DNA from 3 places in the Paraburkholderia sp. 2C genome. Region 3 is predicted to be linked to each of the others. Evidence: riboswitches for the same ligand, from Rfam matches in the RefSeq annotation. Region 3 holds a riboswitch; each other region holds the start of a gene.
What was found. A riboswitch is a leader RNA that binds a small molecule or an ion and turns the genes downstream of it on or off. The one in region 3 is predicted to bind cobalamin.
Positions count from the first base shown of each region.

Region 1 (7,404 bases), on a different contig from region 3:
TGCTGCATGATCTGGTTGACCGTGCGGATCACGTTCGCGCCGGGCTGGCGCTGCACGTTGATGACGATCGCCGGCGTCTTGTTGAACCACGCGCCGCGCTCGACGTCCTGCGGCGCCTGGCTTGCGCGCGCGACGTCGCGCAGATAGACGGGCGCGCCGTTCTGATACGCGATCACCGAGTTCATATAGTCCTCGGGGTCGACAATCTGATCGTTGCCGTTGATCGTGTAATCGAGCTCGGGGCCGTCGAAATTGCCTTTCGGCTGGCTCACGTTGATGTTCGCGAGCAGCGTGCGCAGGTCGTCGATATTGAGGCCGTATCCCGCGAGTTTCTGCGGATCGGCTTCGACCCGCACGGCCGGCACATTGCCGCCTGCGGTGGTGACAAGACCGACACCCTGCACTTCGGAAATTTTGGTCGCGAGGCGATTGTTCGCAACGTCCTGCAACTGCGTGAGCGACATCGACTTCGACGTCAGCGCGAGCGTAAGGATCGGCTGGTCCGCGGGATTGACCTTGGCGTACGTGGGCGGCGCGGGCAGGCCGGCGGGCAGGAAACTGTTGGCCGCGTTAATGGCCTGCTGCACGTTCTGCTGCGCGACGTCGAGGTTCAGCGACAGATCGAACTGCAGCGTGATGATCGACGCGCCTTCGGAGCTGTACGAGATCATCTGCTGCAGGCCCGGTATCTGGCCGAGCTGCACTTCGAGCGGCGCGGTCACCGTGGTCGCCATCACGTGCGGGCTCGCGCCGGGGTAGAAGGTCTGCACCTGGATCGTCGGATAGTCGACCGACGGCAGCGACGAGACCGGCAGGAACTTCATCGCGACAAGGCCGATCAGCACGAGCGCGATCATCAGCAGCGACGTCGCCACCGGTCTCAGGATAAAGAGGCGGGAGAAATTCATCGGCGCTGGAGGGGCGGCTTATGGCCGGCTTGTGGAGTGCGTGTCGGTCTCTTGCCGGACTTGCCGGTCGCTCGTCGGTCAGTCATCGGCGCCTCACGAATCCTGCGCTTCCGCGTTTGCGTCCGATGCGGCCGGCGCCGCGCTGGCGCCGCTTGCCGGTGCCGCGCGTGCGGCGCCCGGCCTGATATGCGCGCCATCCGACAAGCGGTCGAGCCCATCGGTCACGACGCGCTGGCCCGCGGTCAGCCCCGACGTGATCGCGGTGTACGCGCCGTTGGTCGGCCCGATCGCGACCTTGCGCACCGACACGGTGTTGTTGGCATTCACGACGTAGACGTAGTCGCCAGGTGCGCCGGTCTGCACCGCCGAGGTCGGCACGAGCACGGCGTTCTGCAGTGTGTCGACGAGCAGCGTCACATTGACGAATTCGTTGGGGAAGAGCGCCTCGTCGTCGTTCGGCAGGCTCGCGCGCAGCGTGACCGTGCCGGTGGCGGTCGCCATCTGGTTGTTGATGGTGTAGAGCTGGCCCGTTGCGAGCTGCTTCGAGTTGTCGCTGCTAAAGACCGTGACGGGCAGCTTCGCGCCGGTATTGAAGCGACGCAGCACATGGTCGAGCGAATTTTGCGGCACGGTGAATTCGACCGTGGTTGGTTTCATCTGCGTAATCACGGCAATGCCGGGCTGGCTCGACGCGGTGACGTAGTTGCCCGGATCGATCAGGCGCAGGCCGATGCGGCCCGAGATCGGCGCGGTGATATGGCAGTAGATGAGATCGAGATCGAACTGCGCGATGTTCGCAAGGTCCGCCTTGACCGCGGCCTCGTCCTGTTGCACGAGGAATTGCTGATCGACGTAAGTCTGCTCGGCAATGGACTTGTGCTCGTTCAGTTGTGTGAAGCGCGCGAGGTCGGCGCGGGCTTGCGCGAGCGAGGCGTTGTCCTTTGCGAGTTGCGCCTGAGCTTGCTGCTTGCTGATTTCGAACTGGCGCGGATCGATTTGCGCGAGAAACTGGCCTTTTTCGACATCCTGGCCCTCGCGATAACCGACGGCGGTCAGATAGCCGCTCAATTGCGGCAGCACAGTGACGGTTGCGATCGGCGTAATCGTGCCGAGCGCGCTCAGCGTTTCCGGCATCGAACCTACCGTGGCCGTTGCGACGGTTACGACTTGCGGGGCCGCCGCGCGCACCGGCTTTTTGCCGCGCAGCACGTGCAGCACCGCGAAGGCAATCAGCACGACCACGATGACCGCGATGATCAGCGGACCGCGGCGCCGGGGCTTCTGTTGTGGGGTCGTCACAGCGTTCATGGCTACCTCGCGCGTATTGTTTTTGAGCGTGACCGCGACGGCGACCGTGGCCACGGCTGTGACCGCCGGCCGAGCCGCGGGGCGGGCGCCGTGATGGTTCGGCCGACGCCGGGCGGATAGCTATGCTGCATACGCGTTCTCATCGATTGGTTTTCCCGTTCCGAAGGAGCACCCCGTCCAACCAGGATCGAGAATTAAAACGAGCTTTCGAATAATGTGCCGGCCCGAACGCGAAATGCATAGGATGACGTGATGTACGGCACGCACACCTTACGATTGGCTAGCAATCCGTTCGGGATCGGCAATGACCCATCACTTTAACCGCTCAGATCAGGAAGACACAGATTTCGTGTAACGCGGCGTAATGGGAGCGCGGTGCCGGATGGGGCGCGGTAAGGTCCGGAGATCGGGGTATCAAGCACGCAATGCACGGCGCAAAGCGCCAGACGCGGGTTTAGCGCGACGGGAAAGCGTCGCGCTTGACGGTAACGCGGAGGAATCGTGACGTCCGCGCGTCGGCGCAGGGCGGCGCCAAGGACAACGCTAAGCGCTTTGATTTCTTTCAAATCGCTTTATAGTGACGCGTTATCCCTATCAGGATTTTGACCTGTATCTCGTGATCTATCGAATCAGAGGTTACGATGCAACGCCTTCAATATAGGTAAGTGGCCGGTTGGACTTCGTTCATCGTTCAGAACCGGTGGCGGATGCCTGTCGCGACAAGCAGCTGATTGCGGCCGCCCGATGGATCGATTGAGTTGATCACCGCGAGTGTGCCGGCCGAGGCACGCTGATAGACCGCTTCCACATAGACGTCCGTGCGCTTGGACAACTGATAGTCGGCTTGCAGCGCGCCCTGATGCCAGTGTTGCGACGATGCATTCGAATACACGTACATGCCGGCCAGTACCAGTGTGGGCGTGGCGAGCCAGACCGCGCTGATCTCGTAGTTGCTGAACGCGACGGACGGCAAGGCGGCGCCGCTGTCGATATCGGCGACGCCTGTGTAGATCGAGCGCGACCATGCGCCCGCGAGCGTGATGTCGCCGATCACATAGTTGGCGCCCGCGGCAATGATGTCCTGCTTCTGCGCGCTTGCGTCGACGGGCGGCGCGGGCGGGGACGTGCCGCCGCTGCCCGGCAGGGCAGCCGGTTCGAAGGCACCGATGTCGTTGAAGCCGCGTCCGTTGTTGTGCATCCACGCGACGCCGGCACTGAATGGACCATGGGCATAGTTGGTCGCGATACCGTAGGCACGATTTTCAGCGAAGCGTCCCGCGGTATTCGAAAACGCGTACATGCCGCCGAACGTGAACCCGCCGTATGAGGCACTCGCGTATTTGATGGCGTTGGCCGCGAGATATGAATTGTTGGCGTTGTCGTTATCGAAAGGATGCGCGAACGCGGTGCCGCCGGTTCCGCCGGTAAGCGTGAACGTCTGGAAGTAATCGTGGATGAGGTCGTACTGGTGGCCCAGCGTCAAGGTGCCGAGCCTGTCCGATTGAAGGCCGACATAGGCGGGGTGATCGTTGATGTCTTCACCGGACGTCACCGAAAAGCCACGCTCGAGACGAAACAGCGCCTGGGTGCCTTCGCCGAGTTCTTCGGTGCCCTGGACGCCGAGGAAGCTACCGTCGATCAACCCTGACGTTGCGAGATATTGCGTGTGTCCATTGACGTTGCTGACATAGGCGAGGCCGGTGTCGAGTTCACCGTAAAGCGTCATGCTTTGCGCATTCGAGTTTGCGCCTGATATTGCAAGCGATGCGCCGACGAGCGAGCAGCAGATCAATCGGTTCATATTGAAGAAGAGCAAGTTGAGCAACGAGATGTGCGACAAGGACGAGTTCGACCATGCCCGTGCACAGTGGCGCGCGGGCATGGAGGTGTGCGTATTCGTTCTATGTGGGGACTTGTGCTCAGCTCAACCGGGCGGGCTGATTGAAATGCTGCTTGTTATGTCGGCCGACGCTCGAGGCCGACGATGTTGGGCAATGAAGTTCATGTTGCGGCTCCGTGGGGTTGCGCGCCCCGGGTTGGTCCGATACAGGAACGAAGGCAGGTCTGGCTCCTGGCTCAATGGCGCTTTAAGCATGCGCTGCGTTAAGACAGATACAGTGGCGCGACCGCGCCGGTTTCTCACCGGCTTCCGTGCTTCGTTCCGTGGGAATCTGTTTGATTTCGCTTGCTGACAACGTTGAAAGTGAGAGAAAGCATAACGGAAGAAGGCACGCTTACCAAGCGATGTGTTGGGTGGTTGCGTCAGGTTTTGCGACGCTTCGCCAAGCGGTGTGCCGCGCGTGCGAGGAGCCATAACGCGAGGCCGGTGAGCGTCCACGAGATGCAGGCGATGATCGCCATTGCCCAAAGTTCAGCATGGTCGGCGTTGTATAACCCCCAAGTCCCGTGACGCGAATCGCAAACATGACCGAGGCATGAAGCCAATCCGGCATGTCCATCGGCCAGTTGAGATAAGTATTCGCGATTGTCCCTCCGATGAAATAGGTCGATGCGATGTAGGCGAAGATGCGCAGCGCTATTTTCATTGGACCACCACTGTTCCGTATGCTTTGTCGGTTGTACCTGGAACAGGAATGTCGGGAGGTCGCGAGCGAATGTGACGTTCGAGCCTATCAAATTCGTCCTGCGTTCCGACAGTGATGCAGCCTTCGCTAACTCCTCGGGAGCCAGCAGCATGCAGACGGAAAGCGCCGCGCTTGACTCCGTTGATATAGGTCGTGTCGCCCGTCCGTTCATTCCAGAGCATGACCCATCTCGATCGGTCGGTCGTGCCGATATTTGCTGATGTGACCAGATCATAGAGCCATCCCAAACGCCCGCCTGAATGTCGGTCAAGCAGATAGTATTTTCCCGGTGGCAGAGGTCCGATCTTGGGGATTGCTACCGCCTTCGGGTTATCACGACCATCCTGCTGCCCCGAATACGCGGTCACCCCACCCAACCCCGAACACCAAAGCGTCGACGTCCGCTGACTGTTCAGCCTGAAAGTGCACTGTACTGGCATCGCCGATCCCGCTCAGGCCGTACGCCACGCATCGGCAAACAGCAGATTGCCGTCGTGGTAGTTCCACGTAATCTCGCCATACCGGAATTCGACGATCTCGGATACGGTTAAAGTCAGTGATGCAAACTTTTAACACGCGACTCTTTTCGCCGTGTAAAAAACTGTCGCGCGATATCCGGCAAAGACGCCCGGGCGGGGTTAGGCCGAGTCGAGGCATGGTCCCAGGCATATGTGGCGTTCGACCTGTAGTTAAATCCGGTTCGATACGTTTTTTAAAGAGGAGTATTCTCTTTTTGATGATGGAAATGCGTTATGAGGTCAGGTATATGATTTGCGTAATTAAACAGATATGCGGCTTATTCGTATCTATTGAAGTCGTGTGTGATTATCAATGTGGGTCCCTGGTTTTTTAAAGCGGATATCGTGCTGTGACCTGGTGCCAGCGTAGATTTTCGCGTTTCTTTCAATATTGTCGGGTGTGTCACGTATATGTGACATTTCGGCGATCCTTTATAGAATTGGTTCATAAACAGACTTGCCGAAGCGTTGTATCCATTAGTGCGCCGCACTTGTCCGGATCTTATTGCGATATATGCAAACTCTCTGTAGACAAAAAAGTTTGCTTATGCGAGAGTTCCTGAGAGCACTAAATCTTGCATTCGTATACAAGCGCTGTGCGGTGATCACGTCATTCACAAAATGACGAGACCCCTGGCTGAACGTGCTCGAGCTGTTGCCGAAAGAGAGAGGTGTTGCATGAGCGTGCCACGCGCGCTGTCGTGCAACGCGCATGTCCACATCTAATGGCCGCGTAAAGACGGCCTGAAGAGGAAACGGTAACCATGAGCACTCGAAGCGGGCCGGGGATCGGCAGGCGTCCAGACTATTCGCCTTGTCGGCTATTCATTCTACAAGCCGCAGTCGCTTGCATATCGAGACAGGACGGCCCTTCATAAGCCTCATCCAGCCGGACATTCGCCCGGCTATTGCATACCTACCTAAAGCTTCGCTGCTTGAGCACGCTATTTGGCTATTCGCGCCAAATGGAATGGCCATGTTCGGCCTGAAGATTTAAAGCAGTCGACCAGCTGTTTGAAATCCAGTGATAGGAATGCCAGCAATGATTACCTGAAAAAGAGACGAGTGATTGTCCACCGGATCGCCCGGCATCGGACAGCTATTGGCGTTAACCGTATATCAGAGCGGCACCGCGTAGCGCTTTACGTGGCGACTTGTCACGTCTATGCGATTTTCACGCGAAGCCGAATGAGACGCGTGCGGCGCGATGGTTGTCATATCGAATGCGGGCATCCCTTGCCGTTCTCAGGTGCTGAGCGACCGACGTGTCGCCGGCGCCGAAGTTGACTTTCTGTCTGGCGAAGAGGGAACAACATGAACAAAGTGTGTCGCACTATCTATAACAAGGCGCGTGGCGCTTTTGTCGCGGTATCCGACATTGACCGGATGAGGCGGTCGCCGCGGGTCCGCTGGCTGGTCGTCGCTGGCTGTGTGTCGGTTTCGCCAGCCGCGTTTGCGGGAACATGCGTTCAACTGGATGCGATCAATACCAGCTCGGCGACGGGCAGCGGCAGTTCCGCCGCGGCGACATGCGGTTCCTTTTCCATTGCGATTGGGGCGGGGAGCGGTGCGACCGCCAACAACTTCGGCGTGGCGGTCGGCGACGCCGCTACTTCAACCGGTACCAACTCGGTTGCAATCGGCCGGCAAACCGTTGCGACCGGTGCGCAAAGTTCGGCTCTGGGTCAGGCCGCCAAGGCAGCCGGCGCAGGGGCGACGGCGTTAGGCGCCGCGGCGCAGGCATCGGGTGCCGGCTCCGTTGCGCTCGGTAGCGCAGATCCGACCGCCGAGGGCGGCGCGGCGACGCCGGTTGCGGTGGCCGCGCCCAATGCCTCGGGGATTCGCGCTATCGCGATTGGGGCAGGGGCGAGCGCCGCGGGAAATTCGTCGATTGCGGAGGGCGACGGCGCGTCGGCGGCCAACACGGCCAATGCGATAGCGATTGGGACGTCGGCGCAGAGTACTGGTACGGGCGCCGTCGCGCTTGGCCAGTCCGCAAACGCTTCGCAGGCGCAAGCGGCGGCGATCGGTTTTCAGGCGTCGGCTGCGGGCGTCGGGTCTGTGGCGATCGGCAATCAGTCGCAG
Region 1 covers NZ_BAAILL010000032.1:35,593-42,996, reverse strand. Annotated here, with positions in the region: gene ACYPXD_RS08400 (efflux RND transporter permease subunit) at 1-908, opposite strand, end outside; gene ACYPXD_RS08395 (efflux RND transporter periplasmic adaptor subunit) at 1,002-2,216, opposite strand; gene ACYPXD_RS08390 (porin) at 2,908-4,017, opposite strand; cobalamin riboswitch at 4,261-4,406, opposite strand; gene ACYPXD_RS08385 (hypothetical protein) at 4,451-4,762, opposite strand; gene ACYPXD_RS08380 (DUF2778 domain-containing protein) at 4,759-5,241, opposite strand; gene ACYPXD_RS08375 (beta strand repeat-containing protein) at 6,910-7,404, shown strand, end outside.
Region 1: another riboswitch for cobalamin. It lies ahead of ACYPXD_RS08390 (porin); the one in region 3 lies ahead of cobW (cobalamin biosynthesis protein CobW).

Region 2 (7,404 bases), on a different contig from region 3:
CTCTCGCCGCACAAGTCGTTCAGGCGTCACGGCGACGACGTGACGCTCGCGCACGAATACGACCGGCTTCTCGATGTCGATCATGCGATCGACGACATCAATTCGACCTTCGAAGCATTGCGCGAACATCCGGCGCACGACGGCAAGGTCGGCGTGCTCGGCTTCGGATCCGGCGGCAAGCTCGCCGTGCTCGCGGCGGCTTATACCGATGTCGACTGCGCGGTCGGCTACTGCGGCGCCGCGCTCGAAGCGCACCTGGGCGACGCGCGCCGCCTGCGCTGCCCGGTTGTGCTGCATCTGGCCGGGCGCATGTTGTCCGCGCACGACGTGCTGGTGCGCGGCAAGATCCGTGCGGCGTTCGAGTACAAGCCGGGCGTGACGATCCATGAATACGAGTGCGGCGAGGCGTTTGCGCTGCATGGCCCCGAATTCGACCGGCCGTCGGCGGTGCTGTCGTATTCGCGTTCGCTGTCGCTGCTCAAGAAGACGATGGGGCCGATCTACGCGATCGAGCGCGTCTGGAAGCGGCACTCGTACCACAAGTACGTCACGCGCGACGCCGAGGCCGTGATGGCGACGATGGTCGACGATCCCTACTTCAACGATGTGCCGACCATGACGGGCGGCATCGGCCGCGAGTCGCTCAAGCGCTTCTACGTCGAAGAGTTCATGCATTCGTTTCCGCCCGATGCGCAGCATGTGCCGGTGTCGTTTACGGTCGGCGTCGACCGCATCGTCGACGAATTCGTGTTCCGCTGCACGCACACGTGCGAAATGCACTGGATGCTGCCGGGCGTCGAACCGACCGGCAAATACTTCGAAGTCGCGATGGTCGCGGTGATCTGCTTTCGCGGCGACAAGATCGACAACCTGCATGTGTACTGGGATCAGGCGACCGTGCTCGCGCAGATCGGCATGCTCGATACCGAGGGTTTGCCGGTGGTCGGCATCCAGTCCGCGCGCAAGGTGCTCGATATTGCGCGGCCGAGCGATTCGCTGATGCCGGGGATGAGAGGGGGAGAGGACTAGCCGGGGTGAAGCGCTTGCTTATGCGAGGCGGGAGCGGTCGATCGGGGACCGCACCTAACCGGCGGCTTGCGCGAACGGTCGATAACGGGTACCATTTCCTCGTTGAATTTGCTGGGGCGCCGGACCAGCTGTTCGTTACCCGGGCGAGCAAATTCATCAAGCTTCCAGGCCGCTCTCGAGCGGCCTTTCCTTTTTCTGCTGTCCGGTTTTTTGCTTGCGTTTCGCGGGCGAAATGTCGCCCTTCGGAATGACGGAGAACAGTTCCGCCTTCGGTTTGCGAGCCAGAAGCTCGAGCACAGCCTCGTCCCTAACCATCGATCCGTAACCGTCCGCTCGGGGAACGATGCTCTGTACGACGGTCATTTTCGACGAACCGTGGACGACCGAGGTTTCCGCTAGCGAGCTGCGGATCTGGCATAGAACGTCGTCGAGCTTGTAGTGATCCTTGACCACGCGGCTTTGGTGGATGTGACGCCCGAGCAACAGGATTTCGGGATCGTCGAGCCCCGGCAGTCCGACGGAAAGCCGTAGTCTTGAGATCGCCTGATGCTGATCGTCGGTTAGCCGGCCGACGGCAATCGGCTTGACGCGCTCGCCCTCGGCGATGCGGCTCATGTGCGCGCGAATCTCGTGTTCAATGTTCGGGTAAAGCGGCATCGCTCGGCATCGTCCGGTATCGTTTTGCCGCTCGCCTATGACCGGCTATGGGTGATTGGCGATGATACCGGCGTGTTGTCCGCTGCGAAATCCGCCGAATGGCCTATCTGCCGTCTCGGCCAGGGCGATGAGCACGTCGCCAGGCGGTCCTTTGCGTTATCGCAGAGAGTCCGCTAGCGCATGCGGCCACCACGCCCAGCCGCGCTTCGAATAGCGCAATTCGATTGTTGCGAGCGGCGCGATTTCGATTTGCGCGAATGCCGCGGCTGGCGCGCGCAGCACATGGATGAGCGCCGCGCGCAACACAGCCGCGTGCGTGATGGCGACTACCGTGACATCGGTCGGGTCGTCCTCCGCAAGCGCCTCGAGCCACGCGCTGACACGCGCGATAACCGCTTCGAACGATTCGCCGCCCGGCGGTGCGGCAGCAGGATCGCGCAGCCATGCTTCCAGCGCCTCTGGCGCCCGCGCGGCAATATCGGCGACTCGCATGCGCTGCCATTCGCCATAGTCCGTATCGGCGAGTCCGGCGGCGACTGCCGCCTTCAGGCCGAGCGCACGGGCCGTGTCGCGCGCGCAAGCTGCGGGGCTCGTCAACGCGTGCATCTGGCGTGCGCTGTCGAACGCGATGCGCGCACGCTGCGCATACGCGTTTGCTTCAGCGAGGCCGCGCGCGTCGAGCGGCTCGTTCGCATCCGCAAACGTCGCGCTGCGTTGCGCGGCAGTCGACGCGTGGCTGATCAACCAGAGACGTTTCGGCATGACATGTCGGTCGGGTGTACAGGCTGCGCTTGAGCTGTTGCGCGCGGCCCGCGAAAAGCTTCAAGGGGCCGCACAGTTTAGCGCGTAGAATACGCACTACACGAAGTGCGGAAGCCGGTGCAAGTCCGGCGCGGTCGCGCCACTGTAATCGGCCACATCATTGGTCCGGGAGTCAGACCCAGCTTCGTGCCATTTCCTTCAATCGACTATCGGGGCGCGCAACCCCAGGGAGATATCCGTCATGTCCGACGCCGTTTTCAAGCCGCTCGACGCACTCGAACCCGCTGCCGGGCCCACGCCCATTCCGCTGCGTGAACTGTTGCCGTGGGTCGTCTTCGGTGGGCTGCTGCTGTTGCTCGCACTCTATTTCGTTGGCGCGGAAGAGGGCGCGACGTCGCTGATTCCCGGCATGTACGTGCACGAATTCGTCCACGACGGCCGCCATCTGCTCGGCTTCCCCTGCCACTGACGCAGGAGCCAACCATGGTAGGTAAATTGCTGGTGCGCGGCATGCTCGCAGGCATCGCCGCGGGATTGCTCACGTTCGGTCTGGCCCGCGTGGTCGGCGAGCCGCAAGTCGATCAGGCCATTTCATTCGAAGAGAAAGCCGACGCGGCGAAGGGCGAGGCGCCCGAGCCCGAACTCGTGAGCCGCGGCACGCAGGCCGGCCTCGGCCTTTTCACCGGTGTGGTTGTATATGGCGCCGCCGTGGGCGGGCTCTTTTCGCTGACCTTCGCGTATCTGTACGGCCGCGCTGGAAAGCTGAGCGTGCGCGCACTGTCCGCGTGGCTCGCGTTCGGCGCATTCACGGCGATCGCGATCGTACCCGCGCTCAAATATCCGCCGAATCCGCCGTCGGTCGGCGACCCGGAGACGATCGGCTATCGCACCGGGCTGTACTTCCTGATGATCGTCATTTCGCTGACCGCGCTCGTGTTTTCGATGAAGGTGCGGCGTCGCGCGGTTGCGCGCTTCGACGCGTGGAACGGATCGATCGTCGCGGGGCTTGTGTTCATTGCGATTATCGCGGCGGTGCAAGCGGGATTGCCGGTCATCAACGAGGTGCCGGCTGCATTCCCGGCGGTCGTGCTGTGGAAGTTCCGCGTCGCCGCGCTCGGCATGCAGGCGGTGTTGTGGACGTCGATCGGTCTGCTGTTCGGCGCGCTCGCCGAGCGCTTGCAGCGTGTGTCGCGCGCAGCGCAGCCAGAGCAGCGCCTCGCCGGCTAAAGCACGCGCTACCCGACTTGCACGGCCTGCACGGCGACTCCGTGCAGGCCGTTTTTATGGGGGGCCGCCTCGACCAGCTCGAGAAATCGCGCGAGACACGGATTCCGGTTCGTCGACAGCCAGATCAGAACCTGAGAAATCGACGGTGGCTGCGCCAGCGGCTTGAACACCACGTCCGCCAGTTGGGCGCGCTGCATCGACGTCGGCACGAGCGCGACACCGGCGCCTTCATCGACGAGACTCAGCACCGTCTGCTGCAAACGCACTTCGAAGCGCACATCGGGCTCGAAGCCGCCCGTGCGGCAGTGTTCGACGATCGTCGTATGCAGCCCCTCGCCGACCTCCCGCGCGGCGATGACGAACGGCTCGCGCGCAAGCTGCGCGATGGAGAGCCGCCTCGCGCGGGCGAGCGGATGCCGGCGCGGCAGCGCGACGCACAGCGGCTCGGTGAGCACGGTGCGTGCGGCAAGACCGTGGGGCGGCGCGCCCGACAGCATGATCGCCGCATCGAGTTGCCCGTCGAGCACCTGCGGCGCGAGATCGTTCGACACGATTTCCCGCAGATTCAGCGAGACGTCCGGAAAGGCGGCGCCGTAGCGGCGGGCGTAAGTGGGCAGCACACTGTACGCGGCGCACATCGTGAAACCGATCGTCAGTTCGCCTCGCTCGCCGAGCACGGCGGCGCGGGCATTGCGGCCGGCCTGGTCGATGGCCGCGAGAATCGCTTTCGCGTCGGCGTAGAAGCGCGCGCCCGCCGCGGTCAGTGTGACGCTGCGCGAATTGCGCTCGATTAGCGTGACGCCCAACGAGGCTTCGAGCGCCGCGAGCTGACGGCTCAACGGCGGCTGGGACAGATTGAGCCGCGCGGCGGCGCGGCCGAAATGGCGCGTCTCGGCGAGGGTGACGAAATAGCGAAGCGGTTTGACATCGACCATGATGCAAAAAAGGTATGGTTGAGCAATTCAATCGGCATTGGATTGTATCGTTGATCGGGTTTACGCTAACGGCCTTCCGACTCGCCGATTCGCAGGGCCCGATGTTGTCCACGCTCGAAATCCTGATTCCCGTCTTTGCATTGATCTTCGCCGGCTTTGGCTGCCGGCGCCGCAATCTGCTTGGGCCCACCGCCGCTTCCGAGCTGAACCGTTTCGTCGTGTGGCTTGCTCTGCCCGCGCTGCTATTCGACACCATGGCGCATTCCACCTGGCGTCAGCTCGACCAGCCGGGCTTCGTTGCGACGTTTTCGGCTGCGTGCGCGGTGCTGTTTCTCGGCGTGCTGATCGTGCGGATCGTGCAAGGACGACATCTTGCCGATGCGAGCGTCGATGCGATCGCGGCGTCGTACCCGAATACCGGGTACATCGGCTTTCCGCTCGCGTTGATCGTATTCGGCAACGCAAGCCTCACGCCGACGACAATCGCGACGATCATCGTCGCGTGCGTGCTGTTCGCCTTCGCGATCGTGTTGATCGAAGTCGGATTGCAGACCGAGCGTACGCCGCACAAGCTCGGTTTCAAGGTGTTGCGCTCGCTCGCAAAAAATCCGCTGATCGTTTCGCCGATCGCGGGTGCGCTCGTGGCAAGCGTGCATTGGACGCTGCCGCACAGCGCCGAGACATTCCTCAAATTGTTGAGCGGCGCCGCGAGCCCATGCGCGCTCGTGAGCCTCGGGCTCTTTCTGGCCGAGAAGCGGCAAGCGGGCAAGGCACGCCATACGTCGTTCGTGTTTACCGCGCTCAAGCTGATCGTGCAGCCGGCGTTCGCCTGGTGGATGGCCTCGCGCGTGTTCTCGTTGCCGGCCGATACGGTCGGTGTCGCCGTCCTGCTTGCCGCGCTGCCGACCGGCACCGGACCGTACATGCTCGCCGAGTTCTATCAGCGCGAGGCGCACGTGACGTCGCAGACCATTCTCTTTTCGACCGTCGCTTCGATCGTGACGCTGTCGCTGCTGTTGCTGATCATGCAGCGGCACGGCCTCTGACGATTGCTTCGAGCCGCCGCCGACCGCAGCGCCGTCAACGGTACGAAGGCCGCCTGCGGTTCTAGACGAACCGTTCCACGCGATACGGCCGCGGATCCGTGAACGGCGTGGCGCCGGTCATCATCTCCGCAAGCAGCCGGCCGGTGACCGGTCCAAGCGTGAGCCCATGATGGTTGTGGCCAAATGCGAACCACAAGCCGCGATGCCGCGGCGCGGGCCCGATCACGGGCCGCATGTCGGGCGTGCATGGGCGCATGCCGAGCCAGGGCGCCGGATCGAGCCGTTCACCGACGCCGAACGCGGCGCGTGCGAGCGGCTCGATACGCGCAAGCTGGATGCCGGTGGGCGGCGTGCCGGGCGTCGCGAGCTCTGCACCGGTCGTGACGCGCAGCCGGCCGTTTTCCATCGGCGCCACGACATAACCGTATTCGATATCGACAACGGGCACCGACAACGGTGTGCGCGTCGGCCGATAGTGCATGTGGTAGCCGCGCTTGGCGCGCAGCGGAATCCGGTATCCGAGAGGCTCGAACACGCTGTCTGACCACGGGCCGAGCGCAACGACGACGTTCCGTGCGCTCAGACGCCCGGATACCGTCTCGACCGTCCACGCGTCGTGTTCGGCGCGCAGCGTCGTCGCGTCGCCATTGACGAACGCACCGCCGATGCTTTCGAAAAGCCGCGCATAGCTCTTCACGAGCGCGCCCGGACTGCGCACGCTCTTCGGATCGCGCCAATGCAAACCGCCGCAGATGTCCGCGCCGAGGCTCGGCTCGCGCGCGCGTAGCGCGGCCGCGTCGAGCGGTTCGACGCGCAGGCCGTGTTCGTGCGCGTCGGCTTGCGCTTGTGCGCGCTCCTTGTCGAGCGCGGCAGCTGTGCGATATGCCTCGATCCATCCGCCGTCGTGCACCAGTTGACCGGCACCCGCGCGCGCGATCAGGGCGTCGTGCTCGACGACGCACGCGCCGATCAGCGGCAGCATGTCGCGCGCGGCGGCCGCATGGCGTTGCGGCTGCGATTCCCACCAGTAGCGCATCAGCCACCCGGCGTAGGACGGCAGCGCCTTGTAATCCCAGTAGAGGTCGGTCGAGCGATTGCGCGCGTAACGCAGCAAGGTGCGCAGCTGGCGCGGAAAGCCGTACGGCACGATCGACGAACGCTCGATCAGGCCGGCGTTGCCGAAGCTCGTTTCTTCGCCGGGACCGCGGCGGTCGACGAGCGCGACGCGCAACGCGCGGTCCTGCAGATGCACAGCCGATGAAACGCCGATGATGCCGGCGCCGAGAACGATGACGTCGAAGTCCATGCCGGTTTGAAGGTTCGTTGATGAAGGCGATGTGCGGGCTGTCGCTTTGCGATGTCGATCGCTGACGTGGCGATTATAGGGCGCCCGTCGATATCGGCCGTCGCGTTGCCCGGACGCTTTCCGGTGGGATCGCTTTTCAGAGTCTTCGTATGGTCCACAAACAGGTGTGATGTGCGAGCATGCAGGACGCCAGGAAGGTCGCGCGACATCAACGTCCCGGACGATCAGCATCACTAACAGCTAATCGGCCATTAAGGCTGACGGCGATTCAACCTATAACGGGCGCCGACGGTGCGCCGGCTTTCGTGGTTATTCCCTACATGCAGTACCTGGCCGAACGCGGCGGCGAACGCGGGCTGATTCCTCATGATGTGGTGAGCCGCACGGTCGACGGTGCGACGCCTGTGCGCGCATGGCGCGAGCATTTGGGCTTGACGCAAGC
Region 2 covers NZ_BAAILL010000042.1:395,081-402,484, reverse strand. Annotated here, with positions in the region: gene ACYPXD_RS21795 (dienelactone hydrolase family protein) at 1-1,029, shown strand, start outside; gene ACYPXD_RS21790 (hypothetical protein) at 1,186-1,644, opposite strand; gene ACYPXD_RS21785 (histidine phosphatase family protein) at 1,843-2,448, opposite strand; cobalamin riboswitch at 2,505-2,649, shown strand; gene ACYPXD_RS21780 (CbtB domain-containing protein) at 2,690-2,917, shown strand; gene ACYPXD_RS21775 (CbtA family protein) at 2,932-3,675, shown strand; gene ACYPXD_RS21770 (LysR family transcriptional regulator) at 3,684-4,610, opposite strand; gene ACYPXD_RS21765 (AEC family transporter) at 4,712-5,656, shown strand; gene ACYPXD_RS21760 (NAD(P)/FAD-dependent oxidoreductase) at 5,718-6,962, opposite strand; gene ACYPXD_RS21755 (helix-turn-helix domain-containing protein) at 7,283-7,404, shown strand, end outside.
Region 2: another riboswitch for cobalamin. It lies ahead of ACYPXD_RS21780 (CbtB domain-containing protein); the one in region 3 lies ahead of cobW (cobalamin biosynthesis protein CobW).

Region 3 (7,404 bases):
GAGCGCGGTGGCGGCGTCGGGCACCGGCTCGTCGGCAAGCGGCGAGAAGAAGCTCACGCGCGCCCCCAGGGTTTCGAGCAAAGCGAGATTCGCCGGGTAGATAAAGGAGAACGCGGCGTCGCGCGCGACGGCGATGTGCGCGCCATCGAGCAGGCGCGGCGGCGGTGCGGATGGCGCGCCGCCGCCGGGCCGCGGTGATGCGGCCGCCGGCGCCGGCGTGAATTGCACGACCGGCGGCAATCCGGCGAGCGGCGTGGAGGCGAGCGCATCGGCGGCTCGATCCAGACGGGCGTCGAGATCCGCGATCTCGGCGGCCTGATGCAAACCAAGATGCCGGTCCGGCAACTCGATGTCGGCGGCGCTCGCGATCGAGCCCATCCACTTCAACCCCGGCGGCAGCGCCTCCTCGAGCATCTGCGCGTGCCGCGGCGAACCGACGCGATTCGCGAACACGCCGTGCACCGGTACATCGTCGCGATAGTGCGCGAGACCGAACGCGACCGCGCCGAAGGTCTGCGCCATCGCTTTCGCCGAAATCACGGCGACGACAGGCACGCCGAACGCGGCGGCGAGGTCCGCGCTGCTCGGCGTGCCGTCGTAAAGGCCCATCACGCCTTCGATCAGGATCAAATCCGCTTGCCGGGCGGCCTGCGCGAGCAGTGCGTGGCACGCGGCCTCGCCGACCATCCACAGGTCGAGCGACAGCACCGGCGCGCCGCTCGCGCGCTCGAGAATCATCGGATCGAGAAAGTCGGGGCCGGTCTTGAACACGCGCACGCGCCGGCCTTGCCGGCGATGATGGCGCGCCAGCGCCGCCGTGATCGTCGTCTTGCCCTGGCCGGATGCGGGTGCGCTGATAAAGAGCGCGGGGCACTGCGCCATCGTTCAGAACTCCACGCCGCGCTGCGCCTTCACATGCTGCTCGCGATACGGATGCTTGATGGCGCGCATCTCGGTGACGAGATCGGCGGCCTCGATGAGCGCGTCGGGCGCATGCCGGCCGGTGACCACCACGTGCAGCATTTCCGGCCGCGCGGTCAACACGCCGAGCACTTCGTCGAGCGGCAGATATTCGTACTTGAGCACGGTGTTCAGCTCGTCGAGGATCACCATCTGGTAGTCGCCGCTTTCGATCATGCGCGTCGCCTCCGCCCAGCCCTTGCGCGCGGTGGCGATATCGGCGTCGCGGTTCTGCGTATTCCACGTATAGCCGTCGCCCATCGTGACGAACTCGCAGTTCGGCAGGCCGCCGAGGAAATCGCGCTCGGACGTATGCAGCGCGCCCTTGATGAACTGCACGACGCCGAGGCGCATGCCGTGCCCGAGCACGCGCACGGCCATGCCGAACGCCGCGGTGCTCTTGCCTTTGCCGGTGCCGGTATTGACGATCAGCAGGCCTTTTTCGATGGTCGCTTCCGCCTGTTTCTTCTCATGGCCTTCGCGACGGCGCTGGGTCATGCGCTGATGCGATTCGGGGTCGGTTTTCATTGAGCGTCCTGTCGGTGATGGGGTTGGGTGGGTTCCGGTTCGAACGTTGCATGTGCAACGGAATCGGCGATGGCGATGGCGACCGTCACGGCGCCTTCGAATACGCGTTTGGGCGCAATGAGCCGGCCAGCCGGTGCTGCGAGCAGTGCGCAGGGTTCGCATACGCCGTCGACGCCGAGGTGCGCGCGCACGATGGGTGAGGGCGCGGTCGTCTGCCCGGCGGCGGGCGCCGCCGCCGCGGCGGCGATCTGCGCGCGGGAAAAAACCTGCAGCGGCAACGCATGACGAGCGCAAAATCCGACGAGGCCGGGTTCGTGCGCCTTGATGTCGAGGGTAGCGACCGCGCCGACGTCGTCGATGGAATGCGCACCGAGCGCGCTGCGCACGGCCGCATCGATCTGTTCGACGCTCGCGCCGCGCTTGCAGCCGATGCCGACGGTGAGCCGCTTGATGGGCCCGTTCATCGCGCGCCGCCGTGAAGCGCGGGAAAAAGCGCGAGGAGAACCGCGGCGCGAGGCGCGGTTGTGCGGAGCACCGCGCTGGCAAGCGCGGAATAAAGACGTGTCATGCAATGCCACATAGCGTGCACGGCGGCCGCACACAATTGCAAGCGGCAGTTGCAAGCCGCGATTGCAGGCGGTCGCGCCGTGCGTGGGCGCCGGTATCCGTCCCCCGCGGAACCGGCGACTGGCGACCGTGACGTTCGCCCCCTCGCGTCCGGCCGGTATCCGGGCTGACGGCCGCATGCGCTTCGCCTTCCCATCGGCGGATGGCCGACAGTGGCATCGAAGCGCATGCGCGGACATGAATCCGCGGGCCGCTTACCGTTGGCGGGGACAGCACAGGTTGGGCGCACCTCGCTTGCGATCGCGCTTCCTGTTTCCCGTTTAACCACATGTGGGCGCTAAGCGCGCATGCGGCACCGGACGCGGGGCATACGATAGCACACGCGCTCTTCGTCGCCGGGCGGCGGGCGCATCGGTACACTCGGACGATTGCTGGCTGAGCCCCGGAAGCTTGTGCACCCAACACATTCCACGCTGCTGGCCGAAACCGACCGCCAGAAGGCGCAACTGGATGCCGCTCGTCCGTTGCCCGAAGCGTACTACCGCGTGCTCGACGAAGCATGCGTGACCGACGTGTACGACGGCATAAGCATCCTCGTGGCGCAAGCGGTGCAGCGCGCGCTCGCGCTGTATCTTCGTCTGATTGTCGGCAGCGCCGGCAGTGCCCGGCAGCCTTGACGCCTCCCCCCGCCGCGCCTACACTCGCAGCCACTTCTGGTGCTCGCGCGCGCCGTCCGGCGTGCGCAGTTAAACGGGAAACAGCGGGCCTGAATGTTGTCGATGCGGCTGCCGCATCACGGCTTCAGGTCAACCTGTGCTGCCCCCGCAACGGAAGGCGAGCGCATCGCAGTCGTTGCGATGCAGAGCCGGCTTCGAGGTTCGCGCGCAAGGCCGCGCGGGCAAGGAAACCACTGCGCGAGAAACTGTTCACTCGCGTGGGAAGGTGAAGCGGCGCTCTCGCCAGCCCGGATACCGGCCGGAAGAACAGGCTCGACGCCGCGGGGTTGCGGCGTTCCGTCCACCCCTTCGCGCGCTTGATGTCGCACAGTGTGTCGTGCTTTTTGCTGTGCATTGTGACGTATCTGGCGCCGCGATTCACATTCGCGAAGTCGCCATGCAAACCCAGATGCGCAAGATCCCGGTGACGATCGTCACGGGCTTTCTCGGCAGCGGCAAAACCACTCTGCTGCGCCATATTCTTCAGCACAGCGGCGGACTGCGGGCCGCCGTGATCGTCAACGAGTTCGGCGAACTCGGCATCGACGGCGAAATCTTCAAGGGCTGCGGCATTGGCTGCGACGAAGAAGGCCGCGAAATCGAAGGCCAGCTGTACGAGCTCGCGAACGGCTGCCTGTGCTGCACCGTGCAGGAAGAGTTTTTTCCCGTGATGGAAAAGCTCGTCGAGCGGCGCGACCAGATCGATCACGTGCTGATCGAAACGTCGGGCCTCGCGTTGCCGAAGCCGCTCGTGCAGGCGTTCAACTGGCCGTCGATCAAGAACAGCTTTACCGTCGACGCGGTGGTGACCGTTGTCGATGGACCGGCCGTGGCGAGCGGCCAGTTCGCCGAAAACCCGGTGGCCGTCGATGCGCTGCGCAAGGCCGATCCGAACCTCGATCACGAGTCGCCGCTGCATGAACTGTTCGAAGACCAGCTGTCCGCCGCGGACCTCGTTATCCTGAACAAGATCGATCTGCTCGACGATGCGCGCGCGCAGGCAGTCGAAGCAACGATTCGCGAAGAGATTCCCGCTCAGGTGAAGGTGGTGCGCGCGCAGAACGGCCAACTCGACCTGCATGCGCTGCTCGGGCTCGGGTCCGCTTCGGAAGAAACGATCCATCTGCGCCACGATCATCATGGCTCGTCCGACGATCCCGAGCATGCCGATCACCATCACGACGAGTTCGATTCGGTGGTCGTCAGCGCCAACGCGCCGTCGCGCGTCGCGATGATCGCCGCGCTGCAGCGCGTGGTCGAGCAGCACACGGTGTATCGCGTGAAGGGCTTCGCGGCGCTGCCGGACGCGCCGATGCGGCTCGTGATCCAGGGAGTCGGGCGCCGCTTCGACAGCTATTTCGATCGCCGCTGGCGGCCCGAAGAGCTGCGGGGCGAAGCGACGGCGAGCCCTCGCGCGAGCCGCTTCGTGATGATCGGCGAGGATCTCGAGCAACCGGTGTTGCAGCGCGCGCTCGACGAAGCGCTGAGCACGCAGGCAGACCAACAGGCCTGACTGGCCGCCGCGCGCGGTCGCATCGCACCGCGCACGGGCACCATCAACACAAGGCGGCACAAACATGCATTTGCTGCGCACCACGCCGGGCGGTTTCGTCGACGACACGAAGGGCGTGATCCGGATCGACCAGCGGCCTGCGGACATCGTCGTGCTGAGCTCGGCCGATACGACGCTGTCGCTGCTCGCGAGCGTCGTGCCGCGCCTGCCGGCCGGCTTCCCGAGCGTGCGCCTGGCCAACGTCACCTATCTGCGCCAGCCGGCCTCGGTCGACTTCTACGTCGAGGACGTGTTGCAGCATGCGCGCGTGGTGGTGGTCGATCACCTCGGCGGCGAAGCGTACTGGCCGTACGGCATCGAACAGGTGGTCGCGCTCGCGGAGCGCAAGCAGCAGACGCTCGCGATGTTCTCCGGCGACCTGCAGGAAGACCCTCACCTGATCGCGCGCAGTACCGCTGATGCGGCGCTGTGCCATCAGCTATGGCGTTATCTGCGTGAAGGCGGGCCGCACAACGCGGAGGCGTTTTTGCGCTGCATCGCGTGGCGCGCGCTCGGCTTCGGGCGCGAACCGGCGTTGCCGGTGCCGCTGCCCGCTGCCGCGCTTTATCACCCGTCGCACGACACGCCGACCGTGGCGGACTGGCAGGCGCGCTGGCGCGCCGGTGCGCCGGTTGTCGCGATTCTGTTCTACAAGGCGCATCTGCAGGCCGCCAACACGGCCGTGTTCGATGCGCTGATCGATGCGCTCGAAGCACGGCAGATGAATCCGCTGCCGATCGCGATCACCTCGCTGAAGGACGCCTTGAGCCGCGACGTCGTCGAGCAGTTGTGCGCGCAACATCAAGCGTCGCTCGTGTTGAACACCACGGCCTTCGCCGCCAGCGCGATCGACGATCCCGCACCGCTAGCCGTGGCCGGCGACGCGCCCGTGCTGCAGGTCATTTTGAGCGGCGGCAACCGCGAAGACTGGATCAAGGACAACCACGGCCTGAACTCGCGCGACATCGCGATGCATATCGCGCTGCCCGAAGTCGACGGCCGCATCATCACGCGCGCGATCAGCTTCAAAGGGCTCGCGTATCGCTGTCCGCACACCGAAGTGGACGTCGTGCGCTATCAGCCCGATGCCGGGCGTGTCGCGTTCGTGGCGGAGCTGAGCGAGCGCTGGTGCCGTCTGCGCGCGCTCGAAAACGCGGACAAGAAGCTCGCGCTGATTCTTGCGAACTATCCGGTCAGCGAAGGGCGCATCGGCAACGGCGTCGGGCTCGACACGCCGGCGTCGGTGGTCGGTATTCTCGACATGCTGCGCGACGAAGGCTATCGCATCGCGGCCGGCGAAAAGCTGCCCGCCGATGGCGATGCATTGCTCGACCTGCTCACGCAAGGCGTGACGAACGATCCGGTTGTACGCGACTTGAGGCCCGCGCTGCAAAGCCTCGCACTGGCCGACTACCAGGCGCACTTCGCGCGCTTGCCCGCCTCGCTGCGCGACGCACTCAACGCCCGCTGGGGCGCGGCGGAGCACGACCCGACCGTGCGGCATGGCCGTTTCATGATCGCCGGCTGGCGCTGCGGCAACGTGTTTGTCGGTATTCAGCCGTCGCGCTCGCGCGAGCAGAACGACTACGCGAGCTATCACGACGCCGAGCTCGTGCCGCCGCACGCGTATCTCGCGTTCTATTTCTGGCTGCGCGATCAATTCGGCATCGATGCGATCGTGCATGTCGGCAAGCACGGCAATCTCGAATGGCTGCCGGGCAAGAGCGTCGCGCTCAGCGATGCGTGCTGGCCCGATGCGATACTCGGGCCGATGCCGCATCTGTATCCGTTTATCGTCAACGATCCGGGCGAGGGCAGCCAGGCAAAGCGGCGCGCGCAGGCGGTGATCGTCGATCATCTGATGCCGCCGCTCACGCGTGCCGAAACCTATGGGCCGCTGCAGGACCTCGAACGGCAGGTCGACGAATACTACGAAGCGCTGATGGTCGACCCGCGCCGCGCAAAGCTGCTGCGGCGCACGATTCTGTCGACCATCGTCGAACACCGCTTACACGAAGAGCTAAGCATCGCCGAGCCCAAAGGTCAGGACGCGGAAGACGCGCTGCTCACGCGCGTCGACGCGTGGCTGTGCGAACTGAAGGAAGCGCAGATTCGCGACGGCCTGCACACATTCGGCTGTTCGCCGCGCGGTGTGCAGCGGCGCGATACGCTGCTCGCGCTCGGCCGCTATCCGATCGGCGACGGGCAGGGCGCGAACGCGGGGCTGATCGATGCGCTTGCGCGAGATCTCGGCATCGATCGTCTATTCGATCCGCTGACCGCCGACTGGTCGGCGCCGTGGCAGGGGGAAAAGCCGGCGCTGCTGCAGCAGGTTAGCGATGCGCCATGGCGCCATAACGGGGACGCGCGCGAGCGGCTGGAACTGATGGCCGGCACGCTGCTCGGCGCGCTTTGCGAAGCGGGCGGCGCTGGCGGCGCCCACGCAGGCGGCGATAACCGCGTGACCGCCGTGAGCGATACCGTTCGTCACGGCGATGCGACCGCGGCTCCGACCGCATCGGCTTCACTTGCACGCGCCGCAGGGCCGCAAACCCACCGCGTTCTCGAGCGTCTGCGCGACGATGTGCTGCCCCGCCTCGACGCCTGCGGCCCGCATGAAATGCTGCAGTTGAAACGCGGCCTCGAAGGCCGCTTCGTGCCGCCGGGGCCGAGCGGCGCCCCATCGCGCGGCCGCCCCGACGTGCTGCCGACCGGCCGCAACTTCTATTCGGTCGACACGCGCGCGATCCCCACGCAGGCCGCGTGGGCGCTTGGCCTCAAATCCGCGCAGCAACTGCTCGAACGTCACCTGCAGGAACACGGCGACTATCCGCGCGCGATCGGCCTCTCGGTATGGGGCACGGCCACGATGCGCACGGGCGGCGACGATATCGCGCAGGCGCTCGCCTTGCTCGGCGTGCGGCCGAAGTGGGCGCCGGGCAGCCATCGCGTCACCGACTTCGACATCATGCCGATCGCCGCGTTCGACCGGCCGCGCATCGACGTCACGCTGCGCGTATCGGGCTTTTTCCGCGACGCGTTTCCGAATGTGATGCATCTGTTCGATGCGGCGGTTCAGGC
Region 3 covers NZ_BAAILL010000039.1:11,772-19,175, forward strand. Annotated here, with positions in the region: gene ACYPXD_RS17770 (cobyrinate a,c-diamide synthase) at 1-882, opposite strand, end outside; gene cobO (cob(I)yrinic acid a,c-diamide adenosyltransferase) at 886-1,488, opposite strand; gene ACYPXD_RS17780 (cobalamin biosynthesis protein) at 1,485-1,952, opposite strand; cobalamin riboswitch at 2,191-2,430, opposite strand; gene ACYPXD_RS17785 (hypothetical protein) at 2,508-2,732, shown strand; cobalamin riboswitch at 2,753-3,049, shown strand; gene cobW (cobalamin biosynthesis protein CobW) at 3,169-4,284, shown strand; gene cobN (cobaltochelatase subunit CobN) at 4,349-7,404, shown strand, end outside.